One region of the Rhizobium sp. BK619 genome, then DNA from elsewhere that is predicted to be linked to it. Evidence: predicted binding sites of a transcription regulator. Region 1 holds the regulator's gene; each other region holds the start of a gene.
The links. The regulator PhoB, encoded in region 1, activates phosphate uptake and scavenging genes when phosphate is short. The targets are predictions, from matches to a motif close to TGTCATNNANCTGTCAT.

Region 1 (4,209 bases):
TGGCGCGGGTCTCCCGATCAACGTTGTCAAACACAGGACTCCGGCTAAGAAAACCAGGCCCGAAAAATCAAAAATGCCGCCTTGCGGCGGCCAGCGGTACTATTTCCTTTTCGCGCTGCAATGTCAACAAAACTGCGCCCTTAGCGCATGCAGCAAGCTTGTACAGCGGTGTTTTCGACCTTCAACAGGCAATATTGCAGAAATGCCACGCAGCGGCAGCAAGTTGGGGAAAACTCCGAATTCGATTCATCCGGATTCATGCGACTCTTGTCACGGAGTCAGGCTCACACTAGGTTAAAGTTCAATTACTAGACTGCATGCGGCGGAACTAGTCACCAAAATTGATCAAGCGTTTCTTGTTTCGGAGGCTTCCGGGACAACGGTGAGGGATTCTGCCATCACCAACGCAAAAGGTGGAGACAGGGCATGAACTGGACAGACGAGCGGGTCGAGAAACTCAAGAAGCTCTGGGCCGAAGGACTGAGCGCCAGCCAGATCGCGGCGCAACTTGGCGGTGTCAGCAGAAACGCTGTGATCGGCAAGGTTCACCGGCTGAGCCTTCCCGGCCGCGCCAAGGCCGGCGGCACGGCCGCCACGGCGCGCACGCCGAAACGCACGACATCGGCGCCGCGCGCACCGAACTACGCCTCGCGGATCACCACCCGCACCGTCACCCGCCAGCAGGGCGCGACGATGCTGAAGGAAGAGATCGAGATCGAAACGGTCGAGGAAATGGAATACGTGCCGAAGGGCAACGTGGTCGTGCCGATCTCGCGCCGCCTCGGCCTGACGGAACTGACCGAACGCACCTGCAAGTGGCCGGTCGGCGATCCGCTGAAGGACGACTTCCATTTCTGCGGCTGCGAGTCCCCCGACAATTCGCCCTATTGCGGCTACCATCAGAAACTCGCCTACCAGCCGGTCAACGAACGACGCCGGGCGGCGGCCCGGGCGAGCTGAGCGGGTAAGACATTGTCGACATGCGAAAACGGGCTGAAAGGCCCGTTTTTTTGTGTGAGTGTGTTGGGTGTGGCTGCCCCTCATCCGCCTGCCGGCACCTTCTCCCCGCTTGCGGGGCGAAGGGGATATGCCGCAACCTCCCGGTCCTCTCCAACGTCTCGTAGGGCACGTCCCCTCGCCCCGTTTACGGGGGTCCGAAGGACGGGTCGAGACGTGTGGCTCGACCCCGGTCGGTTAGGGTGAGGGGCGGAGCTTGCTCGACTTTGTCAGAATCCCCTCAGGCTTCCATCGAATAACCGGCGCCGCGGACGGTGCGGATGACGTCCTGCATGTTGGAGAAGTTCAGCGCCTTGCGCAGGCGGCCGACATGGACGTCGACGGTGCGTTCGTCGACATAGATGTCGTGGCCCCAGACGCCGTCGAGCAGCTGCGAGCGGGAGAAGACCCGGCCGGGCGACGACATCAGGAATTCCAGCAGGCGGAATTCGGTCGGGCCGAGGCGGACTTCGCGGCTCTTGCGGTGGACGCGATGGGTTTCGCGGTCGAGTTCGATATCGCCGCATTTCAGCACGGTCGACAGCACCTCGGGGCGGGCGCGGCGCAGCATCGCCTTGACGCGGGCGACGAGTTCCGGGGTCGAGAAAGGCTTGACGACGTAATCGTCGGCCCCTGTCGAAAGCCCGCGGACGCGCTCGCTCTCTTCGCCGCGCGCCGTCAGCATGATGATCGGCAGGCGCTCGGTTTCCGGCCGCATGCGCAGGCGCCGGCAAAGCTCGATGCCGGAGACGCCGGGCAGCATCCAGTCGAGGATGAGAAGGTCAGGCGTGCGCTCCTGAAGCCTGATTTCGGCCTCGTCGCCACGAAGGATGGTATCGACCTCGAAGCCCTCAGCTTCGAGATTGTAGCGAAGAAGCACGCTCAGGGCTTCTTCGTCTTCAACAACTGCAACTCTCGGGATCATGCGTGTTGGTCTCCTCGCGCATGATCCTTAAACCGGGGGTGATTTAAGCAATGCATCCTGCGCAAAATCAGAAAAATGGCTGCGACCTCTTTGCGCGCCCCACATGGGCGCGCACGCAATAGGCTGGTGCGCGGTTATTCCGTGACCGCGCCGACGGTGTTGGCGCTGTCATCCTTCGGACGGTCGCCTTCCGGCTGCGCGCCGGTTGCCATGTAATAGATCGTCTCGGCGATGTTGGTGGCGTGGTCGCCGATGCGCTCGATGTTCTTGGCGCAGAAGAGCAGATGCGTGCAGCTGGTGATGTTGCGCGGATCTTCCATCATGTAGGTCAAGAGCTCGCGGAACAGCGAGGTGTACATCGCGTCGATCTCGTTGTCGCGCTCGCGGATCGCACTCGCCTTGTCGGCGGCGCGTGTCGTGTAGACGTCAAGCACTTCCTTGAGCTGGACGAGCGCCAGCTCGGACAGATGCTCGAGGCCGCGGGCGAGCTTGCGGGGAACCCCGGTGCTCTGCACGGCGATGACGCGCTTGGCGGTGTTCTTGCCAAGGTCGCCGACGCGTTCGAGATCGGCGGCGATGCGGATCGAACCCATGATTTCGCGCAGGTCCGCGGCCATCGGCTGGCGGCGGGCGATGGTGACGATCGCCTTGTCGCCGATTTCGCGCTCGGCGTGATCGAGGATCACGTCGTCGGAAATAACCTTCTGGGCGAGCGCAGTATCCCCGTTGACCAGCGCCCGGACGGATTCGGCGACCATCTGCTCGGCCAGGCCGCCCATTTCGGAAATCCGCCTGGACAGGAACTTCAGATCATCATCATAGGCAGAATAAATATGTGTCGATGCCATGGGGCTTTATCCTCGAATAACGGGAAGGCTCGGTGTCGCCAAAATCAGCCGAAGCGACCCATGATGTAGTCCTGGGTGCGCGGATCGTCGGGATTGGTGAACATCTTGTCGGTGTCGTTCTCCTCGACGAGATTGCCGAGGTGGAACATGGCGGTGCGCTGCGAGACGCGCGCGGCCTGCTGCATGGAGTGGGTGACGATGACGATCGTATAGTTCTCGCGCAGCTCGTGGATCAGTTCCTCGACCTTGGCGGTGGCGATCGGGTCGAGCGCCGAGCAGGGCTCGTCCATCAGAATGACTTCGGGGCTGACGGCGACGGCACGGGCAATGCAGAGGCGCTGCTGCTGGCCGCCCGACAGGCCGGTGCCGGATTCATGCACGCGGTCCTTGACCTCGTTCCAGAGGCCGGCGCGCTGCAGGCTGGTCTCGACGATCTGGTCGAGATCGGCCTTCGACTTGGCCAGGCCATGGATGCGCGGGCCGTAGGAGACGTTTTCGTAGATCGTCTTCGGGAACGGGTTCGGCTTCTGGAAGACCATGCCGACGCGGGCGCGAAGTTCGACGACGTCGATATCCGGATCATAGATATCGTCGGTGTCGAGGGTGATCTTGCCGGTGACCCGGCAGCCGTCGATCGTGTCGTTCATGCGGTTCAGGCTCCGCAGGAAGGTCGACTTGCCGCAGCCCGACGGGCCGATCAGCGCAGTTACGGTGTTTTCGCGAATGTTCAGGTTCACGTCAAAAAGCGCGCGCTTTTCACCGTAGTAAACCGAGACATCCTGGCCGATCATCTTATAGGGGACGTTGCTCATCTTCTGATCCAGCGCCTTTTCAACTGCAGCTTCCGTCAACATGTTCATGATCTGTAACTCCGTTTACCAGCGGCGCTCGAAGCGACGACGCAAGAGGATGGCGCCCATGTTCATGACGATCAGGAACAGGAGCAGGACGATGATGGCACCCGAAGTACGCTCGACGAAGGCACGTTCGGCCTCGTTCGCCCACATATAGACCTGCACCGGCAGGGCAGTCGAGGGATCGAGCGGTGTCGTCGGCGCATTGGCGACGAAGGCGACCATGCCGATCAGGAGCAGCGGCGCGGTTTCGCCGAGCGCGTGCGCCAGGCCGATGATCGTGCCGGTAAGGATGCCGGGCATGGCGAGCGGCAGAACATGGTGGAACACCATCTGCATCTTCGAGGCGCCGAGGCCAAGCGCTGCGGCGCGGATCGACGGCGGCACGGCGCGCAGTGCCGCGCGCGTCGCGATGATGATCGTCGGCAGGGTCATCAGCGTCAGCACCAGGCCGCCGACCAGCGAGGCCGAACGCGGCAGGCCGACGAAGTTGATGAAGACGGAAAGGCCGAGCAGACCGTAGACGATCGAAGGGACGGCGGCGAGGTTGTTGATGTTGACCTCGATCAGATCCGTCAGCCGGTTC
Region 2 (4,209 bases), on a different contig from region 1:
GATGTAAATCGGATCGGCAAAAAGCCGACGGTAGTTTTCGAACCAGACGAAGTTGGTCTTGAAGCCGAAGGCATCCTGGCGCAGGAAGGATTGCCAGAATGCAGTTGCCGCGGGCCAGAGGAAGAATACCACGGTCACGAAAATCTGGGGGGCAATGAGCAGGTAAGGCAAAAACTTGTTGGGAAATACGGTCCGTTTGGTTTGCATGAGCCCTCACACTGACGGATGGGAAACGGAGGCCGGTCTTGCACCAGCCCCCGTTACGGTGCTCATTGGTTGGCGGACTCGAAATCGCGAAGCTGTTCGTTGCCGCGTGCGACGACGGCATCGACCGCTTCTTTCGCCGTCTTCTTTCCACCCAGCAATGCGGCAAACTCATCGTCGATGATGCCGCGCACCTGGACGTAATTGCCAAAGCGGATGCCCTTGGAATTTTCGGTCGGCGTCACGCGCGTCAGTTGCTTGATACCGATATCGGCGCCGGGGTTCTTCTCATAATAGCCCTGATCCTGGCCGAGCTTATAAGCAGCTTCGGTAATCGGCAGGTAGCCGGAGAACTGATGCCAATCGGCCTGAACTTCCGGTTTCTGAAGGTAGGTGAAGAACTTCGCCACACCCTTGTATTCCTCTTCCGGCCGCCCCTTCAGCGTCCAGAGCGTGGCACCGCCGATGATTGAATTGAGCGGCTGCTTGATGACGTCATCGTAGAAAGGAAGTGGTGCAAAACCAACTTTGAAGCCTTTCGCGTTGTTGATGACACCGGCCCGGCCGGCCGACGAGTTCATATACATCGCGCATTCCTGCGAATAAAACATCGGAGGCGCGTTGTCGCCGCCGACTGGTCCACCGAATTTGAACAGACCTTCATCCTGCCACTTCTTCAGATTGTCCCAATGGCGGATCGTCAGATCGTTGTTGAAGGTGAATTCGGCGTCGAGACCGCCGAAGCCGTTGGCCTTGGTCGAGTAAGGCTTGTCGTGCAGGGCATTGAGATTTTCGGTCTGGATCCAGGAAATCCACGCGCTGGTGAAACCGCATTTGGCGGCACCTGATTTCATGATGGTCCGCGAGAAGGACTCCACCTCAGCCCATGTTTTCGGCGGCGTTTCCGGATCGAGTCCGGCCTTCTTGAAGACGTCCTTGTTGTAATACATGATCGGCGTCGAGGAATTGAAGGGCAGCGACAGGACGTTGCCGCTGGTGTCCGAGTAATAGCCGACGACCGGGGCAATGAATTTGCTCTGGTCCCAGGCCTCGCCTTGGTCTTTCATCAACTGGTATACGGGATAGACCGCACCCTGTGCCGCCATCATGGTGCCGGTGCCGACTTCATAGACCTGGACGATCGCCGGCTGCTGGTTGGCACGAAACGCGGCGATCGCGCCGGTCAGCGTCTCGTCATAGGTGCCCTTGTAGACCGGCACGATCTCATAATCGGACTGAGATGCGTTGAACCCCTTGGCGATCTGTTCAAGCTTCGCTCCATTCTCGCCGCCCATCGCATGCCACCACTGGATCTTCGTGGCCGCCATTGCCGGAACGGATAAGGACAGGCTGGTTAATCCTGCGGACAGGAAAAAAGCGATCTTGTTCATCTTCACTCCCCATTGCTTTCGGTCCGCAGCCTCCCGCTCCAGACGTGCGGCAATGGTAACAGGCATTGTTCACATTGCAATGATGAAATGTTCAAATGAACATCTGCACCAAAATGCCCGGACCCCGCGGTTGGTTTCTGTTGGCGAGGTCACTTCCCCATCTCACGGCTTTCCATGGCAGCCGCCGTGCTTTATGACGCTTTTGTGACAGCCGATGGAGCACCGATGTTAAGCTGGTTTCGAAGACTCATGCCGCGGGAAGATCGCTTCTTCGATCTCTTCGCTCAACACTCAAAGACTGTCGTCGGTGCGGCCGAAGCGCTCAACGAGCTTTTGGGCGGGTCAGACATTGAAGGCCATTGCGCCCGGATCATCCAGCTGGAGAATGAAGCCGACGACATTACCCGAGAAGTACTGCTTGCCGTGCGCCGTAGTTTTGTCACGCCGTTCGATCGTGGCGACATTAAGGATCTCATCCAGTCGATGGACGATGCGATCGACATGATGCAGAAGACGGTGAAGACCATCCGGCTGTTCGAGCAGAAAAGCTTCGACCCCGTGATGCAGGAAATGGGAAAGACGATCGTCCAGGCGGCCCATTTAATCGCCGAGGCCCTTCCTCTTCTCGACCGGATCAGCACCAATGCTCCCCGCTTGGCCGCGTTGGCGGAAGAAGTAACACGCGTCGAGGGCCGGTCCGACGAGTTGCATGAGCAGGGGCTGAAGGATCTTTTCCGCCGTCACGGCGCATCGAATGCGATGGCATATCTTATCGGCAGCGAGATCTATGGCGAGCTCGAGAAGGTCGTCGACCGTTTCGAGGATGTCGCCAATGAAATCAGTGGCATCGTCATCGAGAACGTTTGATGGAAGCCACCCTCGCTTTTCCCCTTTTGGCCGCGCTCGTGGCCGTTGCACTCTTCTTTGATTTCCTAAACGGCCTGCACGATGCCGCCAATTCCATCGCCACGATCGTGTCGACGCGGGTCCTGCGTCCGCAATATGCGGTGTTTTGGGCGGCTTTTTTCAATTTTATCGCCTTCTTGTTCTTTGGTCTGCACGTCGCAGAAACACTCGGGACCGGCATTATCGATCCGGCCATCGTCACGCCGCAGGTCATCTTCGCGGCGCTGGTGGGTGCGATCGTCTGGAATATCGTCACCTGGGTCTTCGGCATCCCTTCGAGTTCATCCCATGCATTGGTCGGCGGGTTGGTGGGCGCCGGTCTGATGAAAACGGGTTTCAGTTCGATCGTGTGGAGCGGATTGTTGAAAACGGCCGGCGCCATCGTGATGTCGCCGGCGATCGGGTTTTTCCTTGCGCTGCTGCTCATCCTGATCGTGTCGTGGATCTTCGTGCGACAGACGCCTTTCGCTGTCGATCGGACATTCCGGGTTTTCCAGTTTGTCTCCGCCTCGCTCTATTCCCTCGGCCACGGCGGCAACGATGCTCAAAAGACGATGGGCATCATTGCCGTGTTGCTCTATTCGCAAGGCTATCTGACCGGCGGCTTCCATGTGCCGCTCTGGGTCGTTCTCTCATGCCAAGGCGCAATGGCGCTCGGCACGCTTTGCGGCGGATGGCGCATCGTCCACACCATGGGCTCGAAGATCACACGCCTCAACCCGATGCAGGGCTTCTGCGCCGAAACCGGCGGAGCATTGACGTTGTTTGGCGCAACTTGGCTGGGCATCCCGGTCTCGACGACGCACACGATCACCGGCGCCATCATCGGCGTCGGTGCCTCCCGACGACTGTCTGCCGTTCGCTGGGGCCTGGCCGGCAATATTGTTATTGCCTGGATTGTCACCCTTCCCGCCGCAGCAACCATTTCAGCCCTCTGCTACTGGCTTTCGGACCTCTTTTAATCGTGATGTCGCTCAAAATGTGCGGGGATTTGGGATTGCGATGCGCAAAACGCGCTTAGCGATCTCTCATCGTCGTCACCAGCGCGTCCCAACCCCGTAGCGCATCGCAGACCTCGGCTCTTGTGGGCGCGCCGATACGGCCGCCGAACACCTGGCATTTGAGCGCTGCCGCCATGGAGGACAAGCGCATCGTCCCGGCGATCGCCACGCCTTCCGCGATCGCCAGAGCGAAAGCGCCATGGAAGATATCGCCTGCCGCGAGCGTATCGACGGCCTTCACCTTCGGCGCGGCAAGATGGGCGATTTCGCCGGTTTGGTCGTCAAACCAGAAAGAGCCGTTTTCCCCTGAGGTGACGCTGATGAAGGCGTGCTCGAACTTTCGCTTGAGAAGGCTGACGGCCTTCGCCGGCTCGGCAGTTCCTGTCAGGCGCTCGGCGGCCGGCTGCGAGAACACGATGTGGCTGGCAGCCGGCGCCAGCATCTCGATGACGCCGTCGCCTGCAACGTCGCCATCGAGGATGGCGGGCTTGCCTGCCTGTCCGGCGGCCGTCAGCGTCCGCAATGCGAGCTTCGGCCAACGAACGTCGACCAGCACCGCATCGAAAGCGGACAGGTCCTGCTTTGTGACCGGCTTCACCGTCTCGTGCAGGGCCGCATCGTAGAAGGGCACGATCAAACGCTCGCCCTGATCGTCGACAAGGATCGTCGAGACGGCCGAGCGGGCGCCTGGCACACGGACCATGCCG
Region 3 (4,209 bases), on a different contig from region 1:
GCGACTGGGCTGCCAAGGGCACCAACCTGCTCGGCGTCAAGGCTGTCGTTGCCCAGTCCTTCGAGCGTATTCATCGCTCGAACCTGGTCGGCATGGGTGTCATCCCCTTCGTCTTCGAAGAGGGCACGACCTGGCAGAGCCTCGGCCTGAAGGGCGACGAGCTCGTCACCATCGAAGGCCTCGACAAGATCAAGCCGCGTGAGAAGAAGATCGCCAAGATCACCTATGGCGACGGCACCGTGAAGGAAGTTCCGCTGCTGTCGCGCGTCGATACGCTCGACGAGGTGGTCTACCTCAACAATGGCGGCATCCTGCAGACGGTTCTGCGCGACCTCGCTGCCTGATTGTTAATAGCCTCGTATGATAATGGCCGCCGGAAAGCATTTTCCGGCGGCCTTTTCTTTGCGGTGACGGGATTTGCGGGGGGCTCACGATGATTTGTTTTCTGCCGGTTCCGGTCGCGCTGCGTCTCACCCGTTCGTGACTTTTCGTTTGGACCCGGAAGGATTATTCGTACGTTCATATGTCAGGGCCTCCGGTTCGAACATGCCGTCGGCGCTGAAAAAGAGGTGCAGGTGAATGTCCCCCCGTTTTTTGATTCCGCTGATCGCCGGCGTTGTTCTCTCAGGCCCGCTGCAGGCCGAAGACGGCACGCCGAAAGGTGTCGTCGAACTTTTCACGGCGCAGGGCTGCTCTTCCTGTCCTCCCGCTGACGCGGCTTTCCGCAAGCTGGTAAGCCAAGGCGATGTCATCGCGCTCGCCTATCATGTCGATTACTGGAATTATCTCGGCTGGGCCGATACGCTGAGCTCCAAGGAAAACACAGAGCGGCAGTATGGCTATGCGAGGACAATGGGCCGCAGCAACGTCTATACGCCGCAGGCGATCGTCAACGGGCGCGGCCATCTGGCCGGCGCCGATCTCAACGGCATCAACAGCAAGATCGACACCTATAGCGGCGAAGGCAACGGGCTGACCGTTCCCATCAGCGCGGCAATGCGCGGCGACGAGCTGGAGATCAAGATCGGCGCGGGACAGGGCAAAGCCAATGTGGTGATGGTCTATTTCGACAAGGAAAAGACGATCGAGGTCGAAAAAGGCGAGAACAGCGGAAAGAAGCTGTCCTATTTGCACAGCGTCACCAATGTCGAAACGGTCGGCATGTGGGACGGCAAGGCGACCAGTCTGACACTGCCGGCCAGCGTCCTGCAGCGACCGCAGCTCGAGGGCTGCGCGATCCTGCTGCAATCGGCGACCGACAACGGCGATCCGGCGGCGATCCTTGGCGCGACCGTGGTGATGGCTGGCAAAAACATCTGAGATTTCATCCGCTTGCGGATGAAGTACCGGGCGGCCCGGCTGAGCGTATTCGGGGCTGGGGTTAAGGTCGATACGCTCCGCCGGGCCCTTTGGCGCGCTGGCGCCAAACCGGGATTCATAAATCTCCTGCAAATGAGGCGCTGTTTTGACTGAAATGCGGCGCTGCCGAGAAAGCGACAGCGCTGTCATGCGCATCTGACGATGCGCCTATTCAAAGTGCTACAGCGTCCTTACGCGCTGACGCGCGGCGCTGTAGTGCGGCCGAATGTGACGGCCGGCGCTCTTGCAATTTGCGGCGGCTCGGGCACACTGTCACCCACCTGTCACATGCAGAGGCCTTGGAGACTGAATGACAGATCAGCCGGATTTGCGACACGGCGAAAGCCGTTCCGTCGACAATAGTTCCTCAGTCGTCGTCGATCTCAGGGAATACAAGCAGAGCAAGGACCCGCTTCCGGTGACCTTTCACCGGCGCGAACTGGACGCGATCCTCTGGATCTACGGCCGTATGGTCGGTGACGGCGAATGGCGCGACTACGCCATCGATCACCTGAAGGACAAGGCGGTGTTCTCCGTCTTCAAGCGCTCCGGCGAAATGCCGCTCTTCCGCATCGAGAAAAATCCCAAGCTCGCCGCCAAGCAGGGCGCCTATTCGGTGATCAATGTCCACGGCACCATCCTGAAGCGCGGTCACGAGCTGAACCAAGTGCTGAAGGTGTTCGACAAGGCGCTGAAGCTGGTCGACAAGTAGGCGGTTATCAGGGAACTGCTGCACGCTTCCTGTTGATATGCATCAGCCGGCAAACAGCGTGCCGGGATAGGCGGAGGGATCCGGGTCGGTCGTCATGCCCTCGCCAAGGCTGCGCTGCATGAGCATCGTATCCAGCCAGCGGCCGTGTTTGTAGCCGGCGCCCCGCATCAGACCGACCTCCACGAAGCCCGCCTTGAGATGAAGCGCGATCGAGGCGGGGCTGGCGCCGCCGATGACGGCGATCATCTGACGAAAACCGAGACTTGTGCAGCGGTCGATCAGCTCGGCCATCAGCGCTTTGCCGATGCCGCGGCCGCGGGCTTCGGGCGCCAGATAGATCGAATCCTCGACCATCCATCGATAGGCCGGGCGGACGCGAAAGGCCGAAGCATAGGCATAGCCAAGCAGGCCTCCGTCCGCACCGGCTGCGGCAATATAGGGATATTGCTGGCCGACGATCGCCGCAAAACGCTGCGCCATCTCGGCCTCGGATGGCGGGGTGATCTCGTAGCTCGACGTGCCGTTCAGGACGGATTCCCGGTAGATGCCGGTAATGGCGGGAATATCGGCTTGTGACGCATCGCGCAGGAGAAAGGACATTTCGGCGGCGGGTCCATCAGGAGGAAGGCTTTCCTCAAACCATCCCAGGAAAATCAGCGCAACAAAAAAGGCGGCCGAAGCCGCCTTTTCGCTTAGTCTGCTTGCTTATTTGCGGTTGCCCATGAACTGCAGCAGGAACATGAAGAGGTTGATGAAGTCGAGATAGAGCGTCAGCGCACCCATGATCGCCTTGCGGCCGGCCACGGCAACGTCATCGGCTTCCAGGTACAGTTCCTTGATCCGCTGCGTGTCGTAGGCGGTGAGGCCTGCGAAGATCAGAACGCCGATCACCGAGATCGCGAACTGCATGGCCGACGAAGCCAGGAAGACGTTGACGATCGAAGCGATGATCAGGCCGAAAAGACCCATGATCAGGAACGAGCCCATCGCCGACAGGTCACGCTTCGTCGTGTAGCCGTAAAGCGACAGCGCGCCGAAGGAGGCGGCGGTGACGAAGAAGGTCTGAACGACGCTCTGGCCGGTGTAGACCAGGAAGATCGACGAGAGCGACAGGCCGACCAGTCCGGCATAGACCCAGAAGGTCGTCTGTGCGGCGGCCACGCTCATGCTATTGATGCGGAAGCTCAGGAAGAAGACGGCCGCAAGCGGCGCAAGGATCACGACCCAGCGCAAGGGCGACTGGAACAGGAGCACGCCGAACTGGGTGAGCTGGCCGTCCTGAACAGCGAAGTTGAATCCGAGATATGCGGCCACACCGGTGATCGCCAGGCCCAGCGCCATCAGGTTGTAAACCTTGAGCATATAGGCGCGCAGGCCTTGATCAATCATCTCGCCGGTCTGAGCGCGGCTTTGATAGTTACGAAGGTCAGCCATAGTTTCCTCTTACAAGCTCCGATGGAGATACGGTGTCGGGGTTTTCGACCCGGGCGCCGCTGCGGAGCTCCAGCATGCCTGCAGACAATATGAGGCTTTCGCCGTTTGCAAACAAGAGGGTTGCAAAGGCCCGGCCGGTTAAATCGCCGTAAGGTGAAGGGTTTTGGCGCGGCTCGCCGGTCAAAGCTCGCGCAAAACGGGTGCCGCCTTCTGCCCGAGGATGCGCCAGGTGCCGATGAGGCCGATGCCGACGGTCAGCACGAGCGCGGTCACCAGCGTCAACCCCGCCACATCGGGCAGGAAGGTCGAGGGCAGGCGCATGATGCGGGCGACGATGAACCAGGCGGCAACGCTGCCGGCCATCAGCGCGAAGATCGCGGTTGCCAGTCCAAGGATCAGATATTCGTAGCTGAAGGCGCGAATGAGCATGGCGCGGGTGGCGCCGAGCGTCTTCAGCACCACCGCGTCGTGGGTGCGGGCCCGGTTTCCGGCGGCAAGCGCCCCGGCAAGGACGAGGATCGAGGCGATGAGGGCGACGGAGGCCGCGGCGCGGATTGCGGTCGCAAGCTGCGCCACCAGCTGGTTGACGATGTCGATCGCGTCCTTGACGCGGACGCTGGTGATCGTCGGATAGGTGTTGGTGACGGATTTCAGGATCGCCGCATCTTCGGCCGGCGTCGAGGCGGGATCGGTCAGGGTCGCCA
Region 4 (4,209 bases), on a different contig from region 1:
CGCAGATCTTCGTCCACGGCAGGCCGGGATGCTCGGTGGCAAATTCCGGATGCGTCACCAGCAGACGGGATGCCGCGGCACCGATGGTGAAGTGGCAGAAGGCCACGGCCTTGAACGTGAGCTGGTCCTCGGCGAAAGCCGCCTCATCCATTCCGCCGATGAAGGACAGCGCTTCGGATGCTGCCTTTTGCATGTCATTGAGATAGTCGATGGCACGCCTCTCCTTCATTCCGCCTCCGGCAGCATCGAGGTCAGACGCAGCAGCGCGATCTTTTCGACCTGCGCAGTTGCGGTCGAAAATTCTTCGTCCCGGCCGTTGCCGATCCGTGTTTCAAAAGCTTCCAGAATATCCTCCTTGCCGAGTCCTTTGACGGCGATGATGAAGGGAAAGCCATATTTTTCGACATAGGCCGAATTGAGTTCGGTGAAGCGGGCGTGCTCGGCAGGGCTCAGCCGGTCGAGACCGGCGCCGGACTGCTCCTTGCGGCTGTCCTCGGTGAGTTCGCCGGATATGGCAAGACGCCCGGCAAGGTCGGGATGGGCTCGAAGCACGCCGAGACGTTCCTCCCGGCTTGCCGCGCGGAAGACCGCCGCAAGCGCAACATGCACACCTGATGCCGTCAGCGGCTCGGTCACGCTGCCGGCATCATAGGCGCGCTCGGCGATGAAAGGCGAATGTTCGAAGACGCCGCCGAAGCGGGAAACGAAATCCTCGCGCGACAGCATCAGATCGCGTCCGGCTGATGGTGCTTGCGCCAGTGCTCGGCAATCTCGATGCGGCGCGGAATCCACACCTTGTCGTGCTTCAGCACATATTCGATGAAGCGCTTCAGCGCTGCCGCCCGGCCGGGGCGCCCGACGAGACGGCAATGCAGGCCGACCGACATCATCTTCGGGCTGCCCGCCTTGCCTTCCTCATAGAGCGTATCGAAGGCATCCTTGAGGTAGGTGAAGAACTGATCGCCGGTATTGAAACCCTGTGGTGTGGCAAAACGCATGTCGTTGGTTTCGAGCGTATAGGGAATGATCAGGAAAGGTTTGCCGTCGACGCCCTTGACCCAGAAAGGCAGGTCGTCGGCATAGGAATCGGAGGAATAGAGAAAACCGCCCTCCTCCTGCACCAGCCGCAGCGTATTGTCCGAGGGTTTGCCCTGATACATGCCGTAGGGCCGCTCGCCGGTCAGCTCGGTGTGCAGGCGCACGGCTTCGAGGATGTGCTTGCGTTCGAGATCTTCCGGAAAATCCTTATATTCCAGCCAGCGGTAACCGTGGCTGGCGATTTCCCAGCCGGCTTCCTTCATCGCCGCAACGGCCTCGGGGTTGCGGGCCATCGCCAGCGTCACGCCGTAGACGGTCGCCTGCACCTTGAGATCGGTGAACATTCGCCAGAGCCGCCAGAAACCGGCGCGCGAACCATATTCGTAGATCGATTCCATATTGAGATTGCGCTGCCCCGGCCAGGCGGCCGCGCCGACGATCTCCGACAGCAGATTTTCGGACGCCGGATCGCCGTCGAGGATCGAGCTTTCGCCGCCCTCCTCGTAATTGATGACGAACTGCACGGCGACGCGTGCCTCTTCAGGCCATTTCGGATCGGGCGTTTGACGCCCGTAGCCGACGAGATTGCGCGGATAAGTCTCGGATACCATCAAATCACCTTCTGAAAAGACGAAGAACGGTAGCATCCGCAGCCGGAATGTCGAGACGGAAACTGCGCAGCGGATTTTTATCCTTTCTACGCAATACGTTAGCTTATCTCATGTCAGGCGATCTTGCGCGCGCTGACCTTGCCCATCGGGTGCAGAGAATGAACCCGGAAAGGACCGCCGGTGCCCTCTTCGATCATCAGCGCCACGTTCGAAACCACGACCGGGTCGCTGAGCACGGGCTCGAAAATCGTCCGCAGCGCCGGCTCGATGCGCGGCATGTCGATCGCGTTGACCGGCCCTGTCACCGGCATATGGAAGCGGAACTCTTCCATCACGTAGGGATTGCCCCAGCGATGCAGGTTGGCAAACTGCGCCGCCGACAGCCCGTCCGGATCGCTGCGCTCGATGTCGGCTTCGCTCAGCGGCGCGCGGAAACGGTCGAATTCCTGCACGATCGCCGAAGCCAGATATTGGATCTGCTCGCACGGAACACTCGGCAGCAGGCTGTAGAAATTGCCGAGCCGGGCGACTTCGAGCCGCGGAATCTGGAAGGGAAGGACAGTCCCGGAAAAACGCATGAGGTCGCGCAGGAGTTGCGATTCGGACAGCTCCGGACACAGGTGGAACGGCGCCTTCAAAAGGCCGTGAAACCCATAGCGCCGCGGCACCGCCGTATGAAAGGCAATTTCATGAATGCCGAGGCCACGAACGGCCGGAGGTTCCAGCATCTCACCTGAAAACACGTTTCGGCCAAGCCAATGGGCGGCCATGAGCGATAGCGGGTCGCTCGCCGCAGGCGTGAAGCAAATGGCATAGCGCATGCGACTTCCTCCATCAGGAAAAGGAGCGCCGGTGATTTCAGGCGCTGTCGATGCGCAAGCAGATAGGTGATTTGCATGACAGAATAACGAAACGAAGCGGCGGCGAATTCACGTTTAACGTGAAGCGGCTGCGATATGGCCTGATATCGCGAAGCTTTCCGGCAGCAAAAATCCACAGTCTGTATCGCCTGCAATACATATCGCCGCCTCCGCCAGACGGTGCGCGAGACCGAAGCTGACCTTGAAGCCGCCGGTCAGCGCGATCAGGCGCGGGTGATCGGGATGGCGGCCGATCATAGGATCGCGATCGATCGCCTTGGGGCGAAGCCCGGCCCAGCGTTCGACAACGGGCGCATCGCCAAGGATCGGCACGATCTCCCGCGCCGTTTCGATCAATGCGTCGAGCTGGGCATCGGTCGAAGTCGGATCGTCGAAACGGTTCTCGCTGGTGCTGCCGATCGCCGCATGGCCACCCTCATGCGCGACGATATAGAGCCCGTCGAGGAAGATCGTCGGCAGCCCCGGGTCGATCTCGGCTTTCAACAGCGCCGCCTGCCCCTTGACCGGCTGGCCGAGCGGCTGTTTCAACCCCGGCGTGAGGCTCTGCAGCAACGGAAAGGACTGATGGCCGGCAGCCAGGATGCAGCGATTAAAAGCAATATTCTCGCCACCTATGGCGGCCGTGCCGCGATCCGGATCAAGGCCGGCAACCGTTGCATGCTCGAGGATGCGCACATGTTCGGCCCGCCGCAGCAAGGCGACGAGGACCGCGATCAGCGAGCGGGGCGCAACGCGGGCGGCGAGCGTGTCGTGCACGAAGCCGCTCTCGCCGGCAGAGGCCTCGATCCAGCCGCCGACCGGCGGGCCGTCGAGCACATGCCAGTGGAAGCGGCGCTCGCCAGCCAGCCAATGGCGTTCGGCGTCCTCACAATGGCGGCGCGCGATTTTTTCGAGATGCGGCTTCGGCAGCGGGATCAGCCGTCCCGACCGGCAATAACCGGCCGAAAGCCCGGTCGCCGCTTCGAGCGTGGCGATCTCGGCTTCGAGCGACACCAGCGCATCGAATTGGAATTGCTTCTTGTCGGACCACCGATCCGGCATATGCGGCATCAGCGCGCCGAGCAGGCCGCCGCTTGCACCTGCGCCCAACCTGCCGGCGTCGGCGATGATCGTGTCGACGCCGCGACGCTCGGCATGGACGGCCGCCCAGAGACCCATGATGCCGCCGCCGACGACCAGCAATTCGCAGGATGATTGACCTGAGACCGGCCGAGGATTATCGGCTTTTTCCATGACAGACGTGAACCCCGATCAGATTGGCGCGGGCGCGCCGCAGCCGCTTGAATGGCGCGACGGCGATATGCCTTATTCCACCGCCTTTGGCGATCATTTTTATTGCCAGACCGATGGACGGCTGGAGTGCGGCCATGTCTTCCTCGCCGGCAACGGCCTGCCGGAGCGCTGGGACGGGCGGCAGGAATTTTTGATCGGCGAGCTCGGCTTCGGCACCGGCCTGAACTTCGCCGAGACCTGGCGGCAGTGGAAGCTTCACCGCATGCGCGGCCAACAGTTACATTTCATCTCCTTCGAACTCCACCCGATGCGCGGCGAGGAGATCGGCCGGGCGCTCTCGCATTGGCCGGAGATCGATGCCGAACGCCAGGCGCTGACGGCGGCCTGGCCGCAAACGCCTGATGGTACCGTCTCGTTCGACCTCGACGACCAGACGAGGCTCAGCG

Region 2: a site for PhoB is predicted at 1,789-1,805, ahead of ugpB (sn-glycerol-3-phosphate ABC transporter substrate-binding protein UgpB). Genes of this name have one in related genera too.
Region 3: a site for PhoB is predicted at 1,631-1,647, ahead of FHX14_RS04695 (DUF2794 domain-containing protein). Genes of this name have one in related genera too.
Region 4: a site for PhoB is predicted at 2,546-2,562, ahead of FHX14_RS30545 (DUF1045 domain-containing protein). Genes of this name have one in related genera too.

Annotation. Positions count from the first base shown of each region.
Region 1 covers NZ_JACIBH010000023.1:4,381-8,589, forward strand. The annotation lists gene FHX14_RS31640 (aspartate aminotransferase family protein) at 1-1, opposite strand, end outside; gene FHX14_RS31645 (GcrA family cell cycle regulator) at 427-960, shown strand; gene phoB (phosphate regulon transcriptional regulator PhoB) at 1,238-1,921, opposite strand; gene phoU (phosphate signaling complex protein PhoU) at 2,056-2,769, opposite strand; gene pstB (phosphate ABC transporter ATP-binding protein PstB) at 2,814-3,629, opposite strand; gene pstA (phosphate ABC transporter permease PstA) at 3,645-4,209, opposite strand, start outside.
Region 2 covers NZ_JACIBH010000009.1:249,256-253,464, reverse strand. The annotation lists gene ugpA (sn-glycerol-3-phosphate ABC transporter permease UgpA) at 1-207, opposite strand, end outside; gene ugpB (sn-glycerol-3-phosphate ABC transporter substrate-binding protein UgpB) at 270-1,595, opposite strand; gene FHX14_RS18885 (DUF47 family protein) at 1,821-2,462, shown strand; gene FHX14_RS18880 (inorganic phosphate transporter) at 2,462-3,463, shown strand; gene FHX14_RS18875 (sugar kinase) at 3,519-4,209, opposite strand, start outside.
Region 3 covers NZ_JACIBH010000002.1:278,933-283,141, forward strand. The annotation lists gene acnA (aconitate hydratase AcnA) at 1-344, shown strand, start outside; gene FHX14_RS04690 (thioredoxin family protein) at 580-1,320, shown strand; gene FHX14_RS04695 (DUF2794 domain-containing protein) at 1,670-2,071, shown strand; gene FHX14_RS04700 (GNAT family N-acetyltransferase) at 2,114-2,671, opposite strand; gene FHX14_RS04705 (Bax inhibitor-1/YccA family protein) at 2,777-3,505, opposite strand; gene FHX14_RS04710 (ABC transporter permease) at 3,686-4,209, opposite strand, start outside.
Region 4 covers NZ_JACIBH010000019.1:65,649-69,857, reverse strand. The annotation lists gene FHX14_RS30560 (HepT-like ribonuclease domain-containing protein) at 1-229, opposite strand, end outside; gene uraD (2-oxo-4-hydroxy-4-carboxy-5-ureidoimidazoline decarboxylase) at 226-726, opposite strand; gene puuE (allantoinase PuuE) at 726-1,649, opposite strand; gene FHX14_RS30545 (DUF1045 domain-containing protein) at 1,763-2,470, opposite strand; gene FHX14_RS30540 (FAD-binding oxidoreductase) at 2,585-3,763, opposite strand; gene mnmD (tRNA (5-methylaminomethyl-2-thiouridine)(34)-methyltransferase MnmD) at 3,762-4,209, shown strand, end outside.